3 regions of the Streptomyces sp. NPDC048825 genome follow, and region 3 is predicted to be linked to each of the others. Evidence: riboswitches for the same ligand, from Rfam matches in the RefSeq annotation. Region 3 holds a riboswitch; each other region holds the start of a gene.
The links. Region 3 has a riboswitch for cyclic di-AMP ahead of ACGFNK_RS27945 (transglycosylase SLT domain-containing protein). Riboswitches for the same ligand answer to the same signal wherever they lie in the genome.

Region 1 (6,621 bases), on a different contig from region 3:
GTTGCGGGCGTGGCCAGGGTTCGGTTGAGCGTTCAGGAGCGGCGGGAGGAACTGCTGCGGGCCGCGGTTGAGCAGATCGAGGCGCGGGGCGTCGCGGCGATACGGATTGGCGACGTGGCCGCCGCGCTGGGGGTGAGCAACGCGCTGGTGCTGTATCACTTCTCGACGAAGGAGAAGCTGGTCGCCGCCGCGTTCACCTACGCGGCCGAGGGCGACCTGGCGCATCTGCGCAAGCTCCTCGCTCGCCGCACCACGGCGCTGCGCCGACTGCGGGCCGCCGTCCGCTGGTACGCCCCGACTGGCCAGGCCAAGGGGTGGCGGCTGTGGATCGAGGGCTGGTCGGCGTCCCTGCGCGAGCCCGCGCTACGGGACGTCGCGCGAGACCTCGACCGCCAGTGGAAGGCCGCGCTGACCGAGGTCATCGCGGAGGGCGTGGCTGCCGGTGAGTTCGAGTGCCCGTCTCCCATGGATACGGCTCTGCGCCTCACCGCGCTTCTGGACGGTCTGGCTGTCCAGATGACGGCGTATGAGGGCGCGGTGTCTCGAGCCCGTACGCAGCAGTGGGCGGATGAGGCTCTGGCACGCGAACTGCCTCCGGCGGTTGAGCAGGGGCGCCCACGGGGGTAGTGGGTTCGGTTTGTTGGCGACTGCGGGTTTGTGGGTGGCTGGTCGCGCCCCGCGGCGGAGCCGCTAATGTCACAGCCCCGCGCCCCTGAGGTGCGTGGGTGGGTCGGGGCCGTGGGCCGGTGCGTCAGCCCGTCGCCAACAGGGCATACGGCCCTTTGCTGATACAGGCGCGGGTGGGCCGAGACAGAACCTACGCGACGGGCATACGACGCACCGGCCCACGTCCCCTCCCGCCGGTGGGAGGCTGCGGGAAGTTGGGGGTGCGGGCTTTTTCTGGGCGCGGATCCTCTTGGGGCGCCGGGAGTCGCAGGCTTTCGCTTTTCAGGGGCGCGGGGAACTGCGCGACCAGCCACGACGGACTGGCAGCCGCGACACGACGTGTCACCCCATCCCCTGGCGGGGGGCCTGGGGCGCAGCCCCGGTTTCGGGAAGGGGCGGGCTTGGGGAACTTCGCGACCAGCCACGACAGGTCCGCACCCGACAACGAACCCCAGCGCACCACCCCCGGACATCAACCCTCAAACCGCAGACCGCATCCGCAACTTGATGTCATCCGGCGACAGACTCCCCTTGGCCACCACCCGATCCCCCGACGACTCGCCCCGAAGCCGCCGCCCAATCCACGGCACCAAATACTCCCGAGCCCAGTGAATGTCGTCCCGCCGCACCTCAAGCGTGCCGCGCGGCGGCAACGGCGGCCACGGCTGCTCCGGATCCGCGGGCACCGACAGCCCAAGAACCTGCCCGGCGCGGAGCGCAACCCGGGTGTGCCCCTCCGGCGAGAGATGCAGCCGATCACCGTCCCAGGCCCGCCGATCCTGAATGGTCTTCAACGACCACAGGTCGAGCACAGGACACCCGTACCGATCGGCAATAGCCCGCACATGCCCGTTGTACGTGGCGATCTTGCCGCGCAAGTGCTTGAGCACAGGCACACCACGGGTGTCGAAGCCGGTTGTCACAAGCACCGTGCCGACAGCCGAAGTGAGTTCGGCAACGGCACGCTCAAAACGAGAAGCGACCTCGTCGGGATCGGTCCCGGGCCGAAGAATGTCGTTACCGCCCGCGGAAAAGGAAACCAGGTCCGGCGCCAGCTCCTTCGCGCGCGAAAGCTGGTCCTCGACGATCTGGTCGAGCAGTTTCCCCCGGACGGCGAGGTTGGTGTAGCCGAAGTCGCCCTCAGGCCGCCGGTCGGCGAGCAGCACCGCGAACCGGTCGGCCCAGCCGACGAACGCCCCGTCGGGGCCGGGGTCGCCGACGCCCTCGGTGAAGCTGTCCCCCACCGCCACGTACGACCCGATCACTGATCTGCTGAGTTCCTTCGAATCGTCTGCCACGTCGACCCATGATTCACCTTGAGATGTGAGCTACGCGACCGTAGGAAAGGGTTGACGGACGGTGAGATAAGCCACGCGTAAAGTCCCGGTCAACTCGGAATACGCAGCTCCCACACCCGGAAGTCCGCGATCCGGAAATGGCTCCACACGGTCCGGAACGCGAAGTGCCCGCTCGTGTACGGCTCCGGGTCGGCGTAGTCGAAGACGAGCCGCCCGTTGTTCCACCACTGGACGGTCGAGCCGTGCGAGACGATCCGGACGCGGTGGGGGCGGTTCGCCACGAGCAGGGGCTCGGTGTAGTCGTAGATCAGCGGCCGGACGCCGGCCTGACCCACGTAACGTCGCAGCCGCGTGGTCGTGTTGTAGTTCGCGCCGTAGCCCGAGTAGTACGTCTTGAGGTAGTCGTACTCGTCGAGGGCGCCGCCGCGTTCGGTGGCGAAGAGGTCGTCCGGGGAGCGGACGTCGACGGCGTTCCAGAAGTTGTTGAGGTCCGACACCCGGTCGTTGACACCTCCCGCGGAGACCGGTGTGGCCGTGTACTCGACGACGTACGGTCCCACGAGCTTCCGCTTGAACCAGACCGTGGCGCCGCCCGGCACATCGATCTCCATGACCCCACGGGACGCGGTGACACTGCCACCGTCCTGCAACTCCGTTGCCCACTGCCCCAGTCCGTGCCGGAAGCCGTCACGAGCGATGAGCCGTCCTCGGCGAAGGTGCGCCGACCCGCTCGCGGCGTGCGCGCTCGCAGTGTGCGCAGGGCCGAGGGCGGCACCGGCGGCCAGGGCTTCGAAGGCTCTACGGGTCGTCATGAAGCGTCTCCTTGGCTGGCGTACGACGGGTCGTGCCGATCTCACGTCGTGCTGATCTGACACCTGTGCTGATCCCACAAGCAGACAGAAAGCGCTTACCCGCAGATCTTGACCGTCAGCCGCCATCCCTGTCGACCCCCGGAACAAGCCGAAGGCCGGAACCCGGGGATCAGGGGTCCGGCCTTCGGCGCGAGAGGGAGACGCGCTCCGCTCGCGGCACTGCGCTGGTGACGTCAGACGGAGACGCCTTGCGAGCGCAGGAACGCCAGCGGGTCCACGTCCGAGCCGTAGTCCGGCGTGGTGCGGATCTCGAAGTGCAGATGCGGACCGGTGACGTTGCCGGTCGCACCGGAGAGGCCGACCTGCTGACCCGCGGTCACAGACTGCCCCTGCGAGACAGAAAGGGACGAAAGGTGTGCGTACTGGGCATAGTGGCCGTCGCTGAGCTCGATGACGACCTGGTTGCCGTAAGCACCGCCCCAGCCGGCGGAGACGACCGTGCCCGCACCCACGGCCTTGAGCGAAGTGCCGGTCGCGGCGGCGAAGTCGACACCGGTGTGGTAGCCGCTGGACCACATGCCGCCCGACATTCTGTACGGGGTGCTGACGGTCGCGCCCTCGACCGGCATGGTGAAGCCGCTCGAACTGCTGGGCGCCTCGGCGGCCTTGGCGGGCGTCGCCTTCTTCGCGGACGCCTGGGGGGCCTCGGCCACCTTGGGAGCCTTGGCCGCCTTGGGAGCCTTGGCCTCGTTGGCGCCGGAGGGCGCGGCGGCCTTCTTGCCGATCGTCAGCTTCTGGCCCGGGTGAATGAGCCCCGGGTCACTTCCGACCACCTGGCGGTTGTCCTGGTAGAGCTTTTTCCAGCCACCTCTGAAATTCTGTTCGCCGGCGATCTTCGAGAGAGAATCGCCCGCCTTCACTTCGTACGTCCTGGTCGCGGCCTTCTTCTGCGCGGCGACCGGAGCGGACTCAACAGCCTTCTGGGAAACGGATTCGGCCTTATTGGAAACAGACGCGGGCGAGCTCTGCGGAGTAGCGGCCTGGGCTCCGGCTGCTCCCAGCAAAGGCAGTGCGAGAGCGGCGCCACCGGTCGAGGCAACGGCGATCGAGCGGGTGAAACGCGCGGACTTCGGGCGGCGGTGCTTACCCTTCGCGGGCATGGCGAATTCCTCTCCGGCGCCTACGAGGTGAGCTGTCGGGTGCGAGCTGGAGATGCCCGGCCACACTTTCGCGCGGCTTTACCCCAAGCCTGTTCCGGAGACCGGAGCAGGCGTTGTACCTGTGGGTCCCCCGCTCCTGCCGTGTACGGATCGGTGTGCGGATTACGGGCGGCGGCAGGATTAGGCGTCCGCCCGGATTGGTGGTGAACGTAAGCGACTAAGACGCACAGGGACAAGCTTTGGGTTTCCTATGTGCCCCATTCTCTTGATCCTTGGTCGAAATCGCCGTCACCCTCCGTGAATCACCCGTCTCCCGCCTTCCCGAAATCCCCTGTAAACACGCTTGAATTACGTGAACATGACGACAGCACAACGTCACGAATATGACGCTGCTCACGCATCACTGATTCAGGAGTCCCTATTGAAGAGCGAGTTGGAATGAACGCACTCCAATACGGACACAACCCTCAGATGCGACGCAGCCGGAAAACTGCCGCATCGAGGTCGCCGCGCAAGCCGGTCCGCAGTCCGTGATGCAACAACACCGCACCTCTGTGCACTTCGCCCGTTTCGAGGCATTCGTACGTCGCAGCCGGGTCGAGTCCCCGCAGCCGTACGGGCGCCACGGGCTCGCCGTAGTGCTGAGCCTGGAGCCAGGCAAGCACGACGGCCTGGCCCTCATGGACGTACTGCACGGCACTCAGCCCGCCCTGCGGGGCCCGCAGCCGGTAGAGGTCGCCACGCTGCACGAGGGGCCGGATCTCCTTGTAGAGCGCCACCCAGTCCCGCGCCTCGGCGAGCTCCTCGTCACTCCACTCGGTCAGGTCGCCACCGACCCCGAGCACTCCGGCCATGGAGCTCACAAAGCGGAAGCGCAGCGAACTCACGCGTCCGTTGAGCTGATTGTTCGGGCTGTCGGTGACCCAGGCGGCCATGGCCCGCGCCGGATGGATCTGGCTGAAGCCGTGCTGGATGGCGAGCCGGTCGAGCGGATCGGTGTTGTCCGAGGTCCACACCTGGTCCGTACGCGCCATGACGCCGAGGTCGATCCGGCCGCCACCGCCGGAGCAGGACTCGAAGGCGACACCGGGGTGCGCGGCCCGCAGCCGGTCCAACAGGGCGTACAGGGCGTGCACATGGTCGACCCAGAGCCGCTGCGGATACGCCTCGCCGGGCCAGCCGGCGTCCGTGAAGCAGCGGTTGAAGTCCCACTTCACATAGTCGATCGGGGCGCTGGAGAGCAGCCCGTGAAGCTGCTCCCACAGATACTCCTGGACGTCTTCGCGCGCGAGGTTCAGTACGAGCTGATTGCGGAGTTCTGTCTTCTTTCGTCCTGGTTGATACTGAATCCAGTCGGGATGCGCCCGATACAACTCGCTGTCCGCATTGACCATTTCCGGCTCGACCCAGATCCCGAACTGCATCCCGAGGGCGTGCACGTCGTCCGCCAGCGGCTTGAGCCCGGCCGGGAAGCGGTCGGGGTTGGGCGTCCAGTCCCCGAGCCCGGCCCGGTCGCTGGTCCGTTTCCCGAACCAGCCGTCGTCGACCACGAAGAGCTCCACGCCCATCGCCGCGGCCCGCCGGGCGAGCGCGCGCTGCTGCTCCTCGGAGATGTCGAACTCCGTGGCCTCCCAGGAGTTGTAGAGCACGGGCCGGTCCTGGTCCGCGTCCGGGATCACATACGTCCGCTGGTACGCGTGCCAGGCCCGGCTCGCCCCGCCGAAGCCGCCATCACTCCACAGGCCCGCGAAGACCGGCGTGACAAAGCTCTCCCCCGGCTCCAGCACCACCAGGCCGGAGTCGTCGTATCCGGCGCCGCCGGTGATCTGTACGCGCGCGTCCGGGAGTTGGGCCACGGCGATCCGCCATGAACCGGACCAGGCGAGCGCGCACCCGTACACCTCACCGTGCTCCTCGGTCGCCGCGCCCTCGACGTCCAGCGCGACCCACGGCAGATGCTGGTGCCCGGTGTGCCCGCGCCGGCTGCCGATGACCTGCTCACCGTAGGTGAGGTCCGTTCGTACGAGCTGGGACTCGGCCGCCCAGCGCCCGTGCGTCTGCGACAGCCGCCAGCCCTCGCGCTCCGGCAGCGTCCAGGTCGCGGAGTCGGCGCGCAGGACCTCCAGGGTGGGCCCTTCGTTGGCGAGGGTCACCCAGCGCTCGACGACGTCGGAGGCGGGGCGCATCCGGTAGTGCAGCGTGATGCCGAGTCCGGAGTCGGAGAACCGCAGCCGCAGTTCAACCCCGTCCGATTCGTTAGATTCGTCGGATTCATCTACTTCGTACGCTTCGAAGCGCCACTCCGTGCCGCGCCGCTCGTCCGTACGCACGGACAGCGCCGGCCGTACGAAACGGGGGCCGCCCTCGACCGGGTACTCCTCGTGCCCGTCGAGCGGGGACTCGAAGCCCCGGTACTCCGGCCCGGGACGGGCGGCCAGTGCCTCGGCGTCCGCGAGCGCGATGCGTGGCCCCCAGTGCAGATGCAGCAGCTCGTCCTGGTCCGTGAGCCGCAGGGCATAACTGCTCGTGGGCCCCGAAAGCAGCCACGTACGACCGTCTTTGCCGATCTCCACCATCAAGTCCTCACAGATCCGAACAAGCTCGCTCAAGCACAACATCATCGCAGGCGCCCGCGCCTCGCCCGCATCGCCTGTGGACGACGCACCCGCACCGCCTGTGGACAAC
Region 2 (6,621 bases), on a different contig from region 3:
GCCGGACATCGAACGCCGAACAGCTGGGAACACCCCCGCGCCCTCGAACGTTCATCGAACGAAAGGCCAAAGTCGCACCCGCAGTCCGCCGAAAGGCGGCCGAATGCCCGTTTCCCGAGCGGGGGATGACGGCCGAAGATTGTCGCGCCCGTCAACAGCCGGGTACAGTCACCGCACTGCTCTGCCAGCGCCCCTGTCGTCGAGGCGAAAGAGAAGTTGGTGAACGACCGTCACCCGTCGGGGACCGTGCCGCCCCCGGCCGCGGCTCCCGAAGCTGCCTCGACGCACTTCGCGTCGCATGGCGAGCACGGGGTCCAGTACGACGACTTCACCACGTACGACGCCTACACCGCCACCGGATTTGACGCGGCGCCCACCGGCATCTACGTCACATACGGCACACCGGGCGCCTGCGCGGCGCCTCCCTTCGAGGCCACGACGAGTTTCGAGACCGATCCCCTCTTCGGCGACATGCCGGGCAGCGGCGCTACGGGTTCGTACACGTCCACCGGCAGTCACCAGACGCTGAACTACGACCCTTACGCGGCCCAGCATCACGCCGCGTACGACACCGGCGGCCATGACGCGACCGGCCTGTGGACGGACACCTCCGGTCACCAGCCGCTCGTCGGGATCCCTGCGCAGTCCACAGGCCCCGACATCAGCGGTCAGTGGGACGCGAACGCCTGGCTGCAGGCCGAACCGTTCGGCCAGCCTCAGCAGTGGAACACGCAGACCTTCGACTCGGGTGCGTACGACGCCACGGCATGGAACTCCGACGGCGGCGAACAGCACGAGTCGTACGACCAACACGAGCCGCATGAGCCGTACGATCAATCGGCCACAGCGATCTTCGAGCCGGTCACATACGAACAACAGGCCGCCATAGAAGACGAGTTTTCCCCCTCCGGCGACCTGGATCCGGACGCCGGCACCGGTATCAGCGCCGGCAGCCACGACGAAGCCCCTCTCCTCGACGGCCCCGAAGAGCTCGCCCCGGACGCCACCGCCGTCCTGCCGGCCCCCCGCCCGGGGTCCCGCGCAGCCTCCCGCTCCCGCCGCCGTACCCCTCCCAAGCGTTCCGCTCTGCTCACCGTCGCCGTGCCGTCCGCGTGCGTGATGGGTGTGGCCGGGATCGCGGCGGCATCCGTGGGCAGCGGGAACGGGAACGAAGGCAATGAGACGACGGCCGCGACCGGCACGACGGCTGTGCAGCCGGCGACCGCCAACAACAAGCTCGACACCCAGCTCGAGAGCCTGACCGCGGACGCGGACGACTTCGCCGACCGGGCGAGCCGTACGCAGGAGCGGATCGATCTCAAGGCCCAGCAGGTGGCCGAGAAGAAGCGGGCGGCGGCGGAGGCGGCGCGCAAGGAGCGGCTGCGTCCGAAGTTCGCGCTGCCGGTCGAGCAGAAGGGGCTCAGCGCCTACTACGGCCAGTCCGGCATCAACTGGATGTCCGTGCACACGGGCATCGATTTTCCCGTCTCGTATGGCACGACAGTGATGGCAGCGGCCGACGGCGTCGTCCGTACGCAGTGGAACAGCGCGTACGGGAACATGGTGATCGTGACCGCGAAGGACGGTACGGAGTTGTGGTACTGCCACCTCTCCACCTACAAGGTCGCTTCCGGGACCGAGGTGAAGGCAGGCGATCCGATCGCGTTCTCCGGCAACTCCGGCAACTCGACGGGCCCGCACCTCCACTTCGAGGTTCGCCCTGGCGGCGGCGACGCGATCGACCCCCTGTCGTGGCTCCGCAGCCACGGCCTCAACCCGACGTAACCGCCCCGCCGCGCGGCCACCGAGCCCGGCAGGGCTACAGCTTCTCCACCGGCGCGTACCGCAGCAGCAGCCGCTTCGGCTTTGTGTCCCCGAAGTCGATCGTCGCCTCCGCGTTCGACCCCGCGCCCTTCACGCCGACCACCGTGCCGAGCCCGAACTGGTCGTGTGTGACCCGGTCCCCCACGGCCAGCGACACCACCGGCTTCTCCGTGGCACCGCCCCGCCGCGTGGCGAAGCCGGAGGCGCCCGAGGCCGCCGAGCGCGAGCGGGAGGAGGACAGGGAGGCCGCCACGCCCGCCGCGGGGCCGGAGGCCACCGCTCCCATGGACCCCGTCCGCTTCCACTCCAGATGGGTGTCCGGGATCTCCTCCAGGAAGCGGGACGGCGGGTTGTACGAGGGCTGCCCCCAGGCACTCCGCATCGAGGACCGCGTCAGATACAGCCGCTCCCGCGCGCGTGTGATGCCGACGTAGGCGAGCCGCCGCTCCTCCTCCAGCTCCTTGGTCTGGCCGAGAGAGCGCATGTGCGGGAAGACGCCGTCCTCCATGCCGGTCAGGAACACCACGGGGAATTCGAGGCCCTTGGCGGTGTGGAGGGTCATGAGCGTTATGACGCCGGAGCCGTCCTCCTCCTCGTCCGGGATCTGGTCGGAGTCGGCGACGAGCGCGACCCGCTCCAGGAAGTCCGACAGCCCGCCCGCAGCCTCGCCCTCACCGGCGTCCTGCTCGAATTCCAGGGCCACGGCGGCGAGTTCCTGGAGGTTCTCGATGCGGGTCTCGTCCTGCGGGTCCGTGGAGGCCTGCAACTCGGCCAGATAGCCGGTGCGTTCGAGCACGGCCTCCAAAACCGTGGCCGGGCCCGCGCCCGACTCGACGATGGTCCGCAGCTCCTCCATCAGCGTGTTGAACCGCTTGACGGCGTTCGTGGAGCGGGCCGCCATGCCGTACGCCTCGTCGACGCGGCGCAGCGCCTGGGAGAAGCTGATCGTCTCCCGCGAGGCGAGTGCGTCGATCATCGCCTCGGCCCGGTCACCGATGCCCCGCTTGGGGACGTTGAGAATCCGCCTCAGCGGTACGGAGTCCTCCGGATTGGCGAGAACCCTCAGGTACGCGAGGACGTCCCGGACTTCCTTGCGTTCGTAGAAGCGGACGCCGCCGACGACCTTGTAGGGCAGGCCGACGCGGATGAAGACCTCTTCGAAGACACGGGACTGGGCGTTCGTACGGTAGAAGACGGCGACATCGCCCGCCTTCGCCTCACCGGCGTCCGTCAGCCGGTCGATCTCGTCGGCGACGAACTGCGCCTCGTCGTGCTCCGTGTCGGCGACGTAGCCGGTGATGCGCGCGCCCGCGCCCGCGTTGGTCCACAGGTTCTTGGGGCGGCGGCTTTCGTTGCGCTCGATGACCGCGTTCGCCGCGCTCAGGATCGTCTGTGTGGAGCGGTAGTTCTGCTCCAGGAGGATCGTCGTCGCGTCCGGGTAGTCCTCCTCGAACTGGAGGATGTTGCGGATGGTCGCGCCGCGGAAGGCGTAGATGGACTGGTCGGCGTCACCGACGACGCACAGCTCGGCGGGCGGCACGTCGTGCTCGCTCGGGGGTACGTCCACGGGGTGCTCGGAGGTGCCGACGAGTTCCCGTACGAGGGCGTACTGGGCGTGGTTCGTGTCCTGGTACTCGTCCACGAGGACGTGGCGGAAGCGGCGGCGGTAGTGCTCGGCGACGTCCGGGAAGGCACGCAGGAGGTTGACCGTCGTCATGATCAGGTCGTCGAAGTCGAGGGCGTTCGCCTCGCGCAGTCGCGACTGGTAGAGCGCGTACGCCTGGGCGAGGGTCTTCTCGAAGCCGTCGGAGGCCTGTGCCGCGAAGTCCTCTTCGTCGATCAGCTCGTTCTTGAGGTTCGAGATCTTGGCGCTGAAGGACTTGGGCGGGAAGCGCTTCGGGTCGAGGTCCAGGTCGCGGCAGACCAAGGCCATGAGGCGCTTGCTGTCGGCGGCGTCGTAGATCGAGAACGAGGACGTGAAGCCGAGCCTCTTCGACTCCCGCCGCAGGATCCGTACGCACGCGCTGTGGAAAGTCATCACCCACATCGCGTTCGCACGCGGGCCGACGAGGTGCTCGACGCGCTCCTTCATCTCGCCCGCGGCCTTGTTGGTGAACGTGATCGCGAGGATCTGGCCCGGGTGCACCTTCCGCTCGCCGAGCAGGTACGCGATCCGGTGCGTGAGCACACGGGTCTTGCCGGACCCGGCGCCGGCCACGATGAGCAGGGGGGAGCCGGAGTGCACGACCGCCGCGCGCTGGTTGTCGTTCAGCCCCTCCAGAAGCGCGGCCGCGTCCACATGGGGACGGGGGGCACCATCGCGGTAGTAGGCCTCCCGGTCCGGCGGCACGTCGAACTTCCCGCCGAACAGATCGTCCGGAACCTGCTCCGGTACGTGCTCGTCCTCGGGCTGCGGCGGGGGCTCTTCCTCGTGGTCCCGCGAGGGTTTGAGGTCCGCCAGGAAGCTGTCATCAAAGAGGCTGCTCATCGCTCTCCGAGTCTAGGCTCCCCCACTGACACCTCGCGGCCGCCCTGAAAAGCTGCGCTCAAAACCCTGAAGGCTCTGCCGGTACGAGCCTGCCAGGAATCCTCTCACTCTCCAGGACCGTCCTGTCACGGTCGGCGACGGATCATGGCGCCTGAGGCTAAGGTCACGAAAACGTATCGGACAATTCGCACATCAACCTTCACAGGAGCCACACGAGTTGGTTAGCTTTCGCAGTGGGCCGCTCGACCCCCACCGGCGAACGTCGCCGGGCCGTGCGGCTCCCGCCGAGTCCGGTACGCCCTTGCGGGCCACCCGGAGCCGGGGACCCACCGACCTTGGGGTGAATCGGTCCAACTCCCTCAGGGGACAAAGACCGTAGGGCAAACCTTCCGAAGCACACGCCCGAACCCGACAGCTAACTCGGTAGGCGGAGCACGGAAGGAGTCGCCTTCGTGGCGCCACACCGCAAAGCGCGGTCGTCCAGTCCCATGGGCATACGGACCCCTGCCCTCGCCACCGCCGCTCTCACCTCGGTGGCCCTCTTGTCGCAGACGGCGAACGCTTCGCCCTCGGCGGAGCCGAAGCCCAGCCTCGACGAAGTCCAGAAGAAGGTCGACGACCTCTACCAGCAGGCGGAGACGGCGACCGAGAAGTACAACGGTGCCAAGGAGAAGACCGGCAAGCAGCGCAAGAAGGTCGACAACCTCCTTGACGACGTGGCCTCCCGCACGCAGAAGCTCAACGAAGCGCGTGAGGAGCTCGGTACGTTCGCCGCCGCGCAGTACCGTACGGGCGCCGCCGCCCCTGACACCGCGTCCCTGCTGCTCGCGGACAACCCGCAGGACTACTTCGACCAGAACCAGCTGATGGACCGGCTGACCAGCCGCCAGCAGCAGGCCGTCGATGACTATGCGACGCAGCAGTCCGAGATGACGCAGAAGCGTCAGGAGGCCTCTGAGAGCCTTCAGGCGCTCACCAAGACCGAGAACACCCTGAAGTCGTCCAAGGCGGACGTTCAGCGGAAGCTCGCCGAGGCGCGCCAGTTGCTCTCGCAGCTGACCACCGAGGAAAAGGCGCGGCTCGCGGCGATCGAGCGGGAGAAGCGCGAGGAGGCCCAGCGCAAGGCGGAGGAGCTGGCGCGGCAGCAACAGGCCGCGGAGGAGCTGCGCCGCCAACAGCAGCAGCAGCAGCAGCAGGCCCAGCCGACTCCCACGCCCTCCACCGACGTGGGGACCTCGACCGGCACGGGCACCTCCGCGGGCACCACGACCGCCAAGGGCGAGAAGGCGATCGCCTTCGCCCGTTCCCAGACCGGCAAGCCGTACGTCTGGGGCGCGTCAGGACCGGACTCCTACGACTGCTCCGGCCTCACCCAGGCCGCCTGGAAAGCCGCCGGCGTCACCCTCCCGCGCACCACCTGGGACCAGGTCAAGGTGGGCACCCAGGTCTCGGTCGCCAGCGCCCAGCCCGGCGACCTCGTCTTCTTCTACGACGACATCAGCCACGTCGGCCTCTACCTCGGCGACGGCATGATGATCCACGCCCCGAAGCCGGGTGCGTATGTCCGCGAGGAGTCGATCTACTACATGCCGATCCACAGCGTGGTCCGTCCGGCGTGAGGCACGCGCGCGTGGGCCCCTTTTCGGGGTGCACGCGCGCGTGAGCCCGTTTGGGGCTCTTCAAGGGGCCGCTTTTGAGGCTCTTCAGGCCGTCAGGTCCAGAGCACCGCGATGAAGATGTTCGCGGTGGTCAGCCCGCCGACCAGGCCGAACAAGCCCTTGTCCACCTTCTCCTCGTCCCGCTTCACATACACGAGACCCAGAATCACGATCAGCAACGCCAGCTTGACGCCGATCTTGATGTTGTTGACCGCCTGGTCGTCGGCCTGGTTGAGGCCGACCAGGATCACGCCCGTGACGAGCATGGTGAACGCGCCGTGGAGCATCGCGGGGCCGAAGCGGGCCGTGCCCTCGCCCATCGCCTTCATCTGGGTGAGGAAGCCGCCGAGGAGTGCGGCGATACCGATGATGTGCAGGGCGACGAAGAGATGGATGAGTACGTCCATGACGCCGGAGCCTAACCGGGGGCTCGTGCACGGCCTCACACCACCCCGCGCCGCTGGGCGTAACCCGTACAGGCCCTGACGGACGCCTACGGACACTGACGGCCCCATAGCACCGCCGAACCGCCCGGTCCTCCACGACTGCTGCATCGGTCAACGCCTCGCGGCAACTCGGCGCCGTCAGGCCGGGATCACGGTCGTACACGGTCATCTCGCGGCTCAGTCCCGTCAGTTCCGTACATGGCGT
Region 3 (6,621 bases):
ACCGTTCCTGCACGATTCGCTCACGAGTCCGGAGGCGTGCGGGTGACCTTCCAGGTGGGAGGGTGCACCGCGGCTGCTCTCTCCAGCCGTCTGTGACGGTGAGTGTTCACGTTTGTTGACAGCGTGAGGGGCGGTACCCCAGGATCTGGTGATCGCGTTTCCGCTGCGAGCGGATCCGCGCACGGGGAACGTCGTCTGCCCGACGAGCAGTTGGGCCTTTCCTGGTGCAACTCCGGTGGTCGGCAGCCCCGTAGAGCACCGGCATCGGAATCGGCACCTCGACCGCGTAACGCTGTGTGGCTGTGCCGCTGTACCTCTGTACCGGTTGGTGCCGTGCCGCTGTGGCGCTCGCGCGGGTGGGCATCCCCGCATCCCCACATCCCCCTCACTCGCAACACTCACAAGGAGTTTGTCTTGCTGCACCAGAAAACCGCCCTGCGCGTCGCCGCGCCCGTCGCCGTTCTCGCGCTCGCGCTGACCGCGTGCGGTGGCGGGGAGGACAAGGCCGACGCGAAGAAGCCCTCCGGCAAGTCCAAGGCCAAGGCGGCGGCAACTCCGGCCGAGGCGGCCTCCGGTGGCGAGATGGCCACGGGCGAGAGCGCCGAGGGCAAGGTCGAGGAAGAGGCCGGCAACGTCACCTACGACATCACCGCGCAGAAGGTCGACGTCGGCACCGAGGCCGAGGCCCAGGAGCTGGTGCAGGACAAGGCGGAGGCCAAGGGCATGGTGCTCGCGGTCGCGCACATGAAGTTCACGCACAAGGGGGGCCCGGCCCTGACGTCCGACTCCGACGCGGGCGAGGGCACCACCATCTGGGCGGACGGCAAGCGGGGCGCCCTGCTCATCGGCGCCTCCGACGACGCACCCGGCTGCGAGGACCCGTACGACGTCGAGAGCTGGAAGACGGGCGAGAGCCACACGTTCTGCGAGTCGTACCTCATCCCGGCGAACGCGAAGGAGATGGAGGTCCACTGGTCGGAGGAGGACGGGGAGCCGTTCATCTGGAAGTTCCCTGGCCAGTAGGGCGGTTGGCGGGCACGGCAGCCGAGGACCTCGTGACAGCCACGGACTTCACTGCCGTGCCGTGATCTTCGCCATGCCGTGATCTTCCACCGACTTCCCTCTTCCGTCGAAAGGACGACGTATGAAGAGACACGCTGCCCTGGCCTCCTGCGCCCTCTCCATCGCCGTACTCACCGGCCTGACCGCCTGCGGAAGCGGTGACGCGGAGACGGACGCGGCGGCCGACAAGCCCGAGGCGACGGCTGCCCCGGCCAAGGAGGTGAGCCCGGCCGAGCGCCTGGCGAAGCTCGTGATCACCACGGCGGACGTCGAGGGCCACCAGGTTGAGGAGAACAAGGAGGAGTTCCTCTTCGCCAAGTCCCAGGACGAAGTCACCCTCGACAAGAGGGAGTGCGCCCCACTGGCGTACGCGATGAACCAACTCCCCGTCGGCGAGCCGCAGGCCGACCTCACGCGAGTGGCCTCGAAGGACGCCAACGCCTTCACTTACGTCACGCTCACCGCCTACGAGGCCGGCAAGGCGGAGTCGGCCATGTCCGGCCTTTCCAAGGCGGTGGACTCCTGCGGCGGAGGCTTCACCGCCAAGGCGAACGGCAACACGAGCCCGTACGACTCGGTCACCGCCGAGAAGGCGGACCCGGCGGGCGACGAGTCGCTGGCCTTCAAGTCCACACTGACGTTCAGGGGCGCCACTCACACGGTTCACGCGGCAGCCGTACGCCGCGACGACGTCATCGCCGTCTATTACGCCGTGGACGGCCTGGCCATCGCCCAGTCCACGCCCAGCGACACCAAGGTCTCGCCTGTCGTGGCCAAGGCGCAGAACGCGAAGCTCGGTTGACGGGTGTGCGTCGGCCCCGGGTAGCGGCCTTCAGGGCCGGTAGCCGGGGCCGGAAGCCTCCCGGCGATCATCCTTACGAGTGAGCCAGCGGCATATTCCAGCCCGGCTTGACGTGCCGTCATTACCGTCCGCCACATGGTCAGCTCATCCCACGAGGCGATGCACCGCCTCTTCCAGGAGGACCCCGGCGCCTTCGCGCGGACCTTCCGGACTCTGGATCTCCCGTTCCCGGACCCCGTAGCGGTGTCCCTCATGCCCACCGACCTCACGGAGATCAAGCCACTGGAACGGCGTGTGGACACGCTCCTCAGGCTCGACACCGCCTCCGGCGAGAGCCATCTCCTGGTCGTCGAAGCCCAGGGCAAGAAAGACCCGAAGAAGCATGCAAGCTGGGCTTACTACATCGCCCACCTCTATGCGAAGTACCGCATCCCGCCCGTCCTGCTCGTCACCTGCCAGGACAAGGCCACCGCCACCTGGGCCTCCGAACCCATCACGATCGGGCCCAGGCAGTGGCGCACTCTCACACTGCGTCCCCTCGTTCTGGGCCCGCACAACGTCCCCGCCATCACCGACCCGTCTACCGCGGCCCGCGACATTCCCCTGGCGACACTGTCTGCCATCACTCATGGCAAGGACGACAACGCCGCTGCCATACTGAAAGCCCTGGCCGCCGCCCTGAAGACCATCGACGAAGAGACCGCGAGGATCTTCGCCGAATTCACCGAACTCGGCCTCGGGACCGCCCCGGCCGCAAAGATCTGGAGGCAATTGATGTCCGCCGACCTCTCCTTCTTCCGCTCGGAGACCTCCCAGCGCCTGCGCGCGGAAGGCCGCACCGAGGGCCGCACCGAGGGCCGCGTCGAGGGTCACGCCGAGGACATCCTGCTGGTCCTGGGCGAGCGCGGCATCGAGGTTCCGGACGGCGTACGCGCACGCATCATGGAATGCACCGACCTGGAAACCCTCCGAGCCTGGCTGAAGCGCTCCGTGACGGCCGCCAAGGTCGAAGATCTGTTCCGGGACGCGAATGCCTGACGAGCGCCGGTGAATGTCCCGGTCCCGTCAGAGGGCCGGGCATTCCCCCTGGCGCCGATCGGCCGACCCATGGGGCGCGCTCAGCCGATCCGGTGACGAGGCCGCCCCACAGGTCCAGACGCCCGATCAGTAAGGGCCGTTCACGTTGTCGATCGAGCCGTACCTGTCGGCGGCGTAGTTGCAGGCCGCCGCGATGTTCGCGACCGGGTCGAAGGGGTCCATCGACGTACCGGGCACGTGGTAGGCCCTGAAGGTCGGATCGATGGTCTGCAGGAGGCCCTTGGACGGGGTCCCGGCCGCGGCGTTGGAGTCCCAGTTGTTGATGGCCTGCGGATTCCCCGACGACTCACGCATGATGTTGCGGTGGATGCCGTCGTACGAGCCCGGAATCCCATGCTGGGCCATGACGTCCAGCGCCTCCTTGATCCAGCCGTCCAGGTCGTTCGTGTACGTCTTCGCGGCGGCGGGGGTGGCAGCGGGCGCCGCGGACTTGGCGGCAGCCGGGGTCGCGGCCGACTTCTTCGTACCGACCGTCAGCGTGAGACCCGTCTTGATCAGCGAGGGATTGTCACCGATGACCGCACGGTTGGCCTTGTAGAGCTTCTGCCAACCGCCGCTCGTGGTGTGCTTCTTCGCGATCCTGATCAGGGTGTCGCCCTTGATCACCTTGTGCGTGACGAGCTCGACCTGCGGAACCGCGGCTTGCGCAACCTGTGCGACCTGCGCCGTCGGCTGGGCGGCGTGGGCGCCGGTCACCCCCACGAACGGGAGCGCGAGCGCGGCCCCGCCCGTTCCTACGGGAATGACAACGCGGGCGATGCGGCGGGCTTTCGGACGGCGGTGCTTACCTCGTGCGGGCATGGCGAATTCCTCTCCGGCGCCTGCGAGGTGAGCTGTCGGGTTCGGGCGGGAGATGCCCGGCCGCACGATGAGCGCGACTTCACCCCAAGCCGTTCCGGTGCCCGGATCGGCGACTTACCTGGGTCCCCCGCTCCTGCCGTAGCGCGTGGATGAATGGGGTTCCGGGGCGGCGGCAGGATTCGGCGTTCCGCCCGGATCGACGAGAACGTATGCGAGAGCACACACCCGAAACAAGCCCCGAAATCCCGGTGCGCCCCTTATGAACTAGCCAAAACGAGGGGGAAATCGCCCGATTACTCCGGAACACAACCTTCAACTTACGTTCTGCAAAGCAGAAGTTGCCGAGAGGCCGCCTCAACATCCAATTCACCCGGAGGTGACCCAATTCACGCGATCAAGCACCACTAAGTCTGAATAAAGCGGCAATGTAGGCAACTCGGGCATTTTGGCCTGTGGGGGCCGTCCAGCGTTGAGCTCGAAGTGGACCTCGGTCACGTCGATGTGCTCGGCGGATGGGGCCTCGTACGCGCACAGGGTGTACGAGGCTGCTCACAGGCGGGCAACCGACCGCTTTGGGCCGCCCTGCTGCCGTCGGCTGGCCCTGGTCCGTTCCGTCGCTCATCTCACCGAGTGATGCTCCAGGAAATCGGCGAGCACCTCGCGAGGATTGGCGGCCTCGGTGGCTTCCGTCTCCCAGCTGGGGCGGTCCATGTCGAACAGCACGATCGGTACGGCTCGTCCGAATACCCGGGCGATGTGGCCATCGGCCCGCAGGCGGCGGGCCACGTCGATGCACAGCTCGTCGAATCGGCGGACAAGCTGGTCGTCGCGGGCATCGCACGCCTCGTCGGAGAGGCCGCCCTCGTCCTCGTACCAGAGCTCTTCCGCCTGCGCTTCGGCCAGGTGCAGGCTGCTGCCGACCGGATCCTCGGGAACATGGCCGAGCCTTTCGAACCCCTCCAGCGACCAGTACGAGTACTCCCAACGGGCGGATCCTTCGTACGCACAGCCCTGATCCAGCACCCGGCGGACCGCGCTCTCGGTGTTGTAGCCGATGGCCGCGTAGGGGTAGCGAGGATCCTGGTCGACGCGCCAGACCTCGAACGAGACGACGTAGATCTCGGGCCGGAGGACTTCCGGGAAGCCGTACAGGACACGTTCGGCTCCGCGGCGCATATGGTCGCGGAAGGCCGACTCCCGTGCGTTGTTCACGTCAGAACCCCCAGGGGTCGGGATGCGGAACGGGCCCGGGGTCTCCGACCAGACCAGTCGTGTGTCGAGCCGGCCCGCCAGGAGACCCCTCAGGAGGTCCGCGACACGGTGGCTGAGCACAGGGGAGCTGGGGTCCCCAGTGGGAAGCTCGCTCTCCCTCATGCTCGGCAGCAGCCGGTACACGGAGAGGTGCTCTTCGGTGCCTGCCGTGGTCATGGGCCTTCTGTCAGCCTCAGAAACCCCAGGGATTGGGGTGCGGCGTGAGGGACGGATCCTCCGACCAGACCACGCGCGCTTCCAGGTCGCTGCCCAGCAGCTCGGTCAGGCGGTCCACTGCCCACCCGTTCCAGTAGACGCCGCCAGGGTATTCCGGCAGCCGGAAGGCGGGCAGAGCGACGGGCACGGCCTCGGGCCGGAAGACGGCTTTTGTGATCTCGCCCGTCGTCTTCTTCGGCTTGGACGACCGTCGGGCGTCCAAGCAGTCAACGATTCGCTCCACGAGATAAAGGACATAATTGTCTGATTCGGCACCTTCGATAGCAATCGGCACGAACCTTCCTGCCGTCGACAGTTCGTCCCGCAGCAGCTCGGAGATGCGGCCGCTGAGCACGGGCGCACCGGGATATCCGCACGGGAATTCCCCCTTGCGCCACCGCGGATCGCCGTCCCAGGAACCGCTGAACTCAGTCGGCATGTCCGAGTCAGAACCGCTGATCTGCCAGCGAATGAGTTTCCTCAGCGAGCTGCCGAGCAACAGGGTCCGGAACTCCCCCATCCGCGGCAGCAATCGGTATACAGAAATGGGCATATCGGTCATCACGGTGCCGTCCAGACTGCGGTAGGTGAAGGAGCGCCGGTCGAGAGCTCTCCCTCGACCTCTCGTCCGATGCTGCGCAACTCCCTCCGTAGCTCAGTACGGATGGCGCGCGCACCGAATCCGCGAGCTGTCCTGTCCTCCACAACCTGCTCCAAACGCATGTTGACACGCTGGAGGAACGGCTCGCGATGGGTGAAATTGTGTGGGCTCGGGTGCCCCAGGGGAATGCCGTTCGCCGCGTCGTTGACATCGACTCCATACCTCTCGAGCAGGTCACGGCTTCGGGCCCCCGGTACCCAGTGGCCCCTGTTGCCTCCGGACGGAACGATATGCGCCGCGGCCTGACCGCGGCTCACCGGACGCCCCTCGCGCCGCATGTTCCTCCGGAGCCGTCGCGCGTTCTGCCTACAGGTCAGCAGACCGAGGTAGTCGATCCAGAGCAGGGGGTTGAGAACGTAGCCGCGAGGGTTCGGACCTGCGTCCAAACCCAGCGGATCCGGACTGATGTAGGTCGCGGTCGCCGGGTCGTAGTGCCGGAAGTAGTTGTAGTGAAGCTCGGTTTCGGGGTCGAAGTACTGACCCGGGAAGCGCAGGGGCGTGCTGGTGTCGGCGTCCTCGCTCCACGTCGTGAGTCCCCACAGGGTGGCAGTCATGCGCCAGGCGATGTCCCCGTCCTCCGAGACCAGCTCGGTCGGGGTGCCGACCAGATCGGTGACGATGGAGAAGAAGCGTTCGTCGACGAGGTGTTGGGGGTCGTCGGCAGACGTGCGGCGCTCCGTCTGGGCGAGGGGGCGTACGTCGTCGCGGTCCCACGTGAGCGTGATCTCCT

Region 1: it holds a riboswitch for cyclic di-AMP, as region 3 does, so the genes downstream of both, ACGFNK_RS37425 (peptidoglycan DD-metalloendopeptidase family protein) here and ACGFNK_RS27945 (transglycosylase SLT domain-containing protein) in region 3, are expected to answer to the same signal.
Region 2: it holds a riboswitch for cyclic di-AMP, as region 3 does, so the genes downstream of both, ACGFNK_RS15825 (NlpC/P60 family protein) here and ACGFNK_RS27945 (transglycosylase SLT domain-containing protein) in region 3, are expected to answer to the same signal.

The regions. Positions count from the first base shown of each region.
Region 1 is NZ_JBICUR010000020.1:184,166-190,786, forward strand. It holds gene ACGFNK_RS37410 (TetR/AcrR family transcriptional regulator) at 10-627, shown strand; gene ACGFNK_RS37415 (SGNH/GDSL hydrolase family protein) at 1,146-1,931, opposite strand; gene ACGFNK_RS37420 (DUF6250 domain-containing protein) at 2,054-2,776, opposite strand; gene ACGFNK_RS37425 (peptidoglycan DD-metalloendopeptidase family protein) at 3,010-3,936, opposite strand; cyclic di-AMP (ydaO/yuaA leader) riboswitch at 3,941-4,102, opposite strand; gene ACGFNK_RS37430 (alpha-galactosidase) at 4,404-6,512, opposite strand.
Region 2 is NZ_JBICUR010000005.1:402,468-409,088, reverse strand. It holds gene ACGFNK_RS15835 (M23 family metallopeptidase) at 220-1,785, shown strand; gene pcrA (DNA helicase PcrA) at 1,820-4,312, opposite strand; cyclic di-AMP (ydaO/yuaA leader) riboswitch at 4,585-4,757, shown strand; gene ACGFNK_RS15825 (NlpC/P60 family protein) at 4,765-5,931, shown strand; gene ACGFNK_RS15820 (hypothetical protein) at 6,024-6,377, opposite strand.
Region 3 is NZ_JBICUR010000012.1:225,147-231,767, forward strand. It holds gene ACGFNK_RS27930 (hypothetical protein) at 415-1,023, shown strand; gene ACGFNK_RS27935 (hypothetical protein) at 1,145-1,864, shown strand; gene ACGFNK_RS27940 (hypothetical protein) at 2,000-2,902, shown strand; gene ACGFNK_RS27945 (transglycosylase SLT domain-containing protein) at 3,029-3,763, opposite strand; cyclic di-AMP (ydaO/yuaA leader) riboswitch at 3,768-3,917, opposite strand; gene ACGFNK_RS27950 (hypothetical protein) at 4,382-5,191, opposite strand; gene ACGFNK_RS27955 (hypothetical protein) at 5,208-5,792, opposite strand; gene ACGFNK_RS27960 (DUF6531 domain-containing protein) at 5,792-6,621, opposite strand, start outside.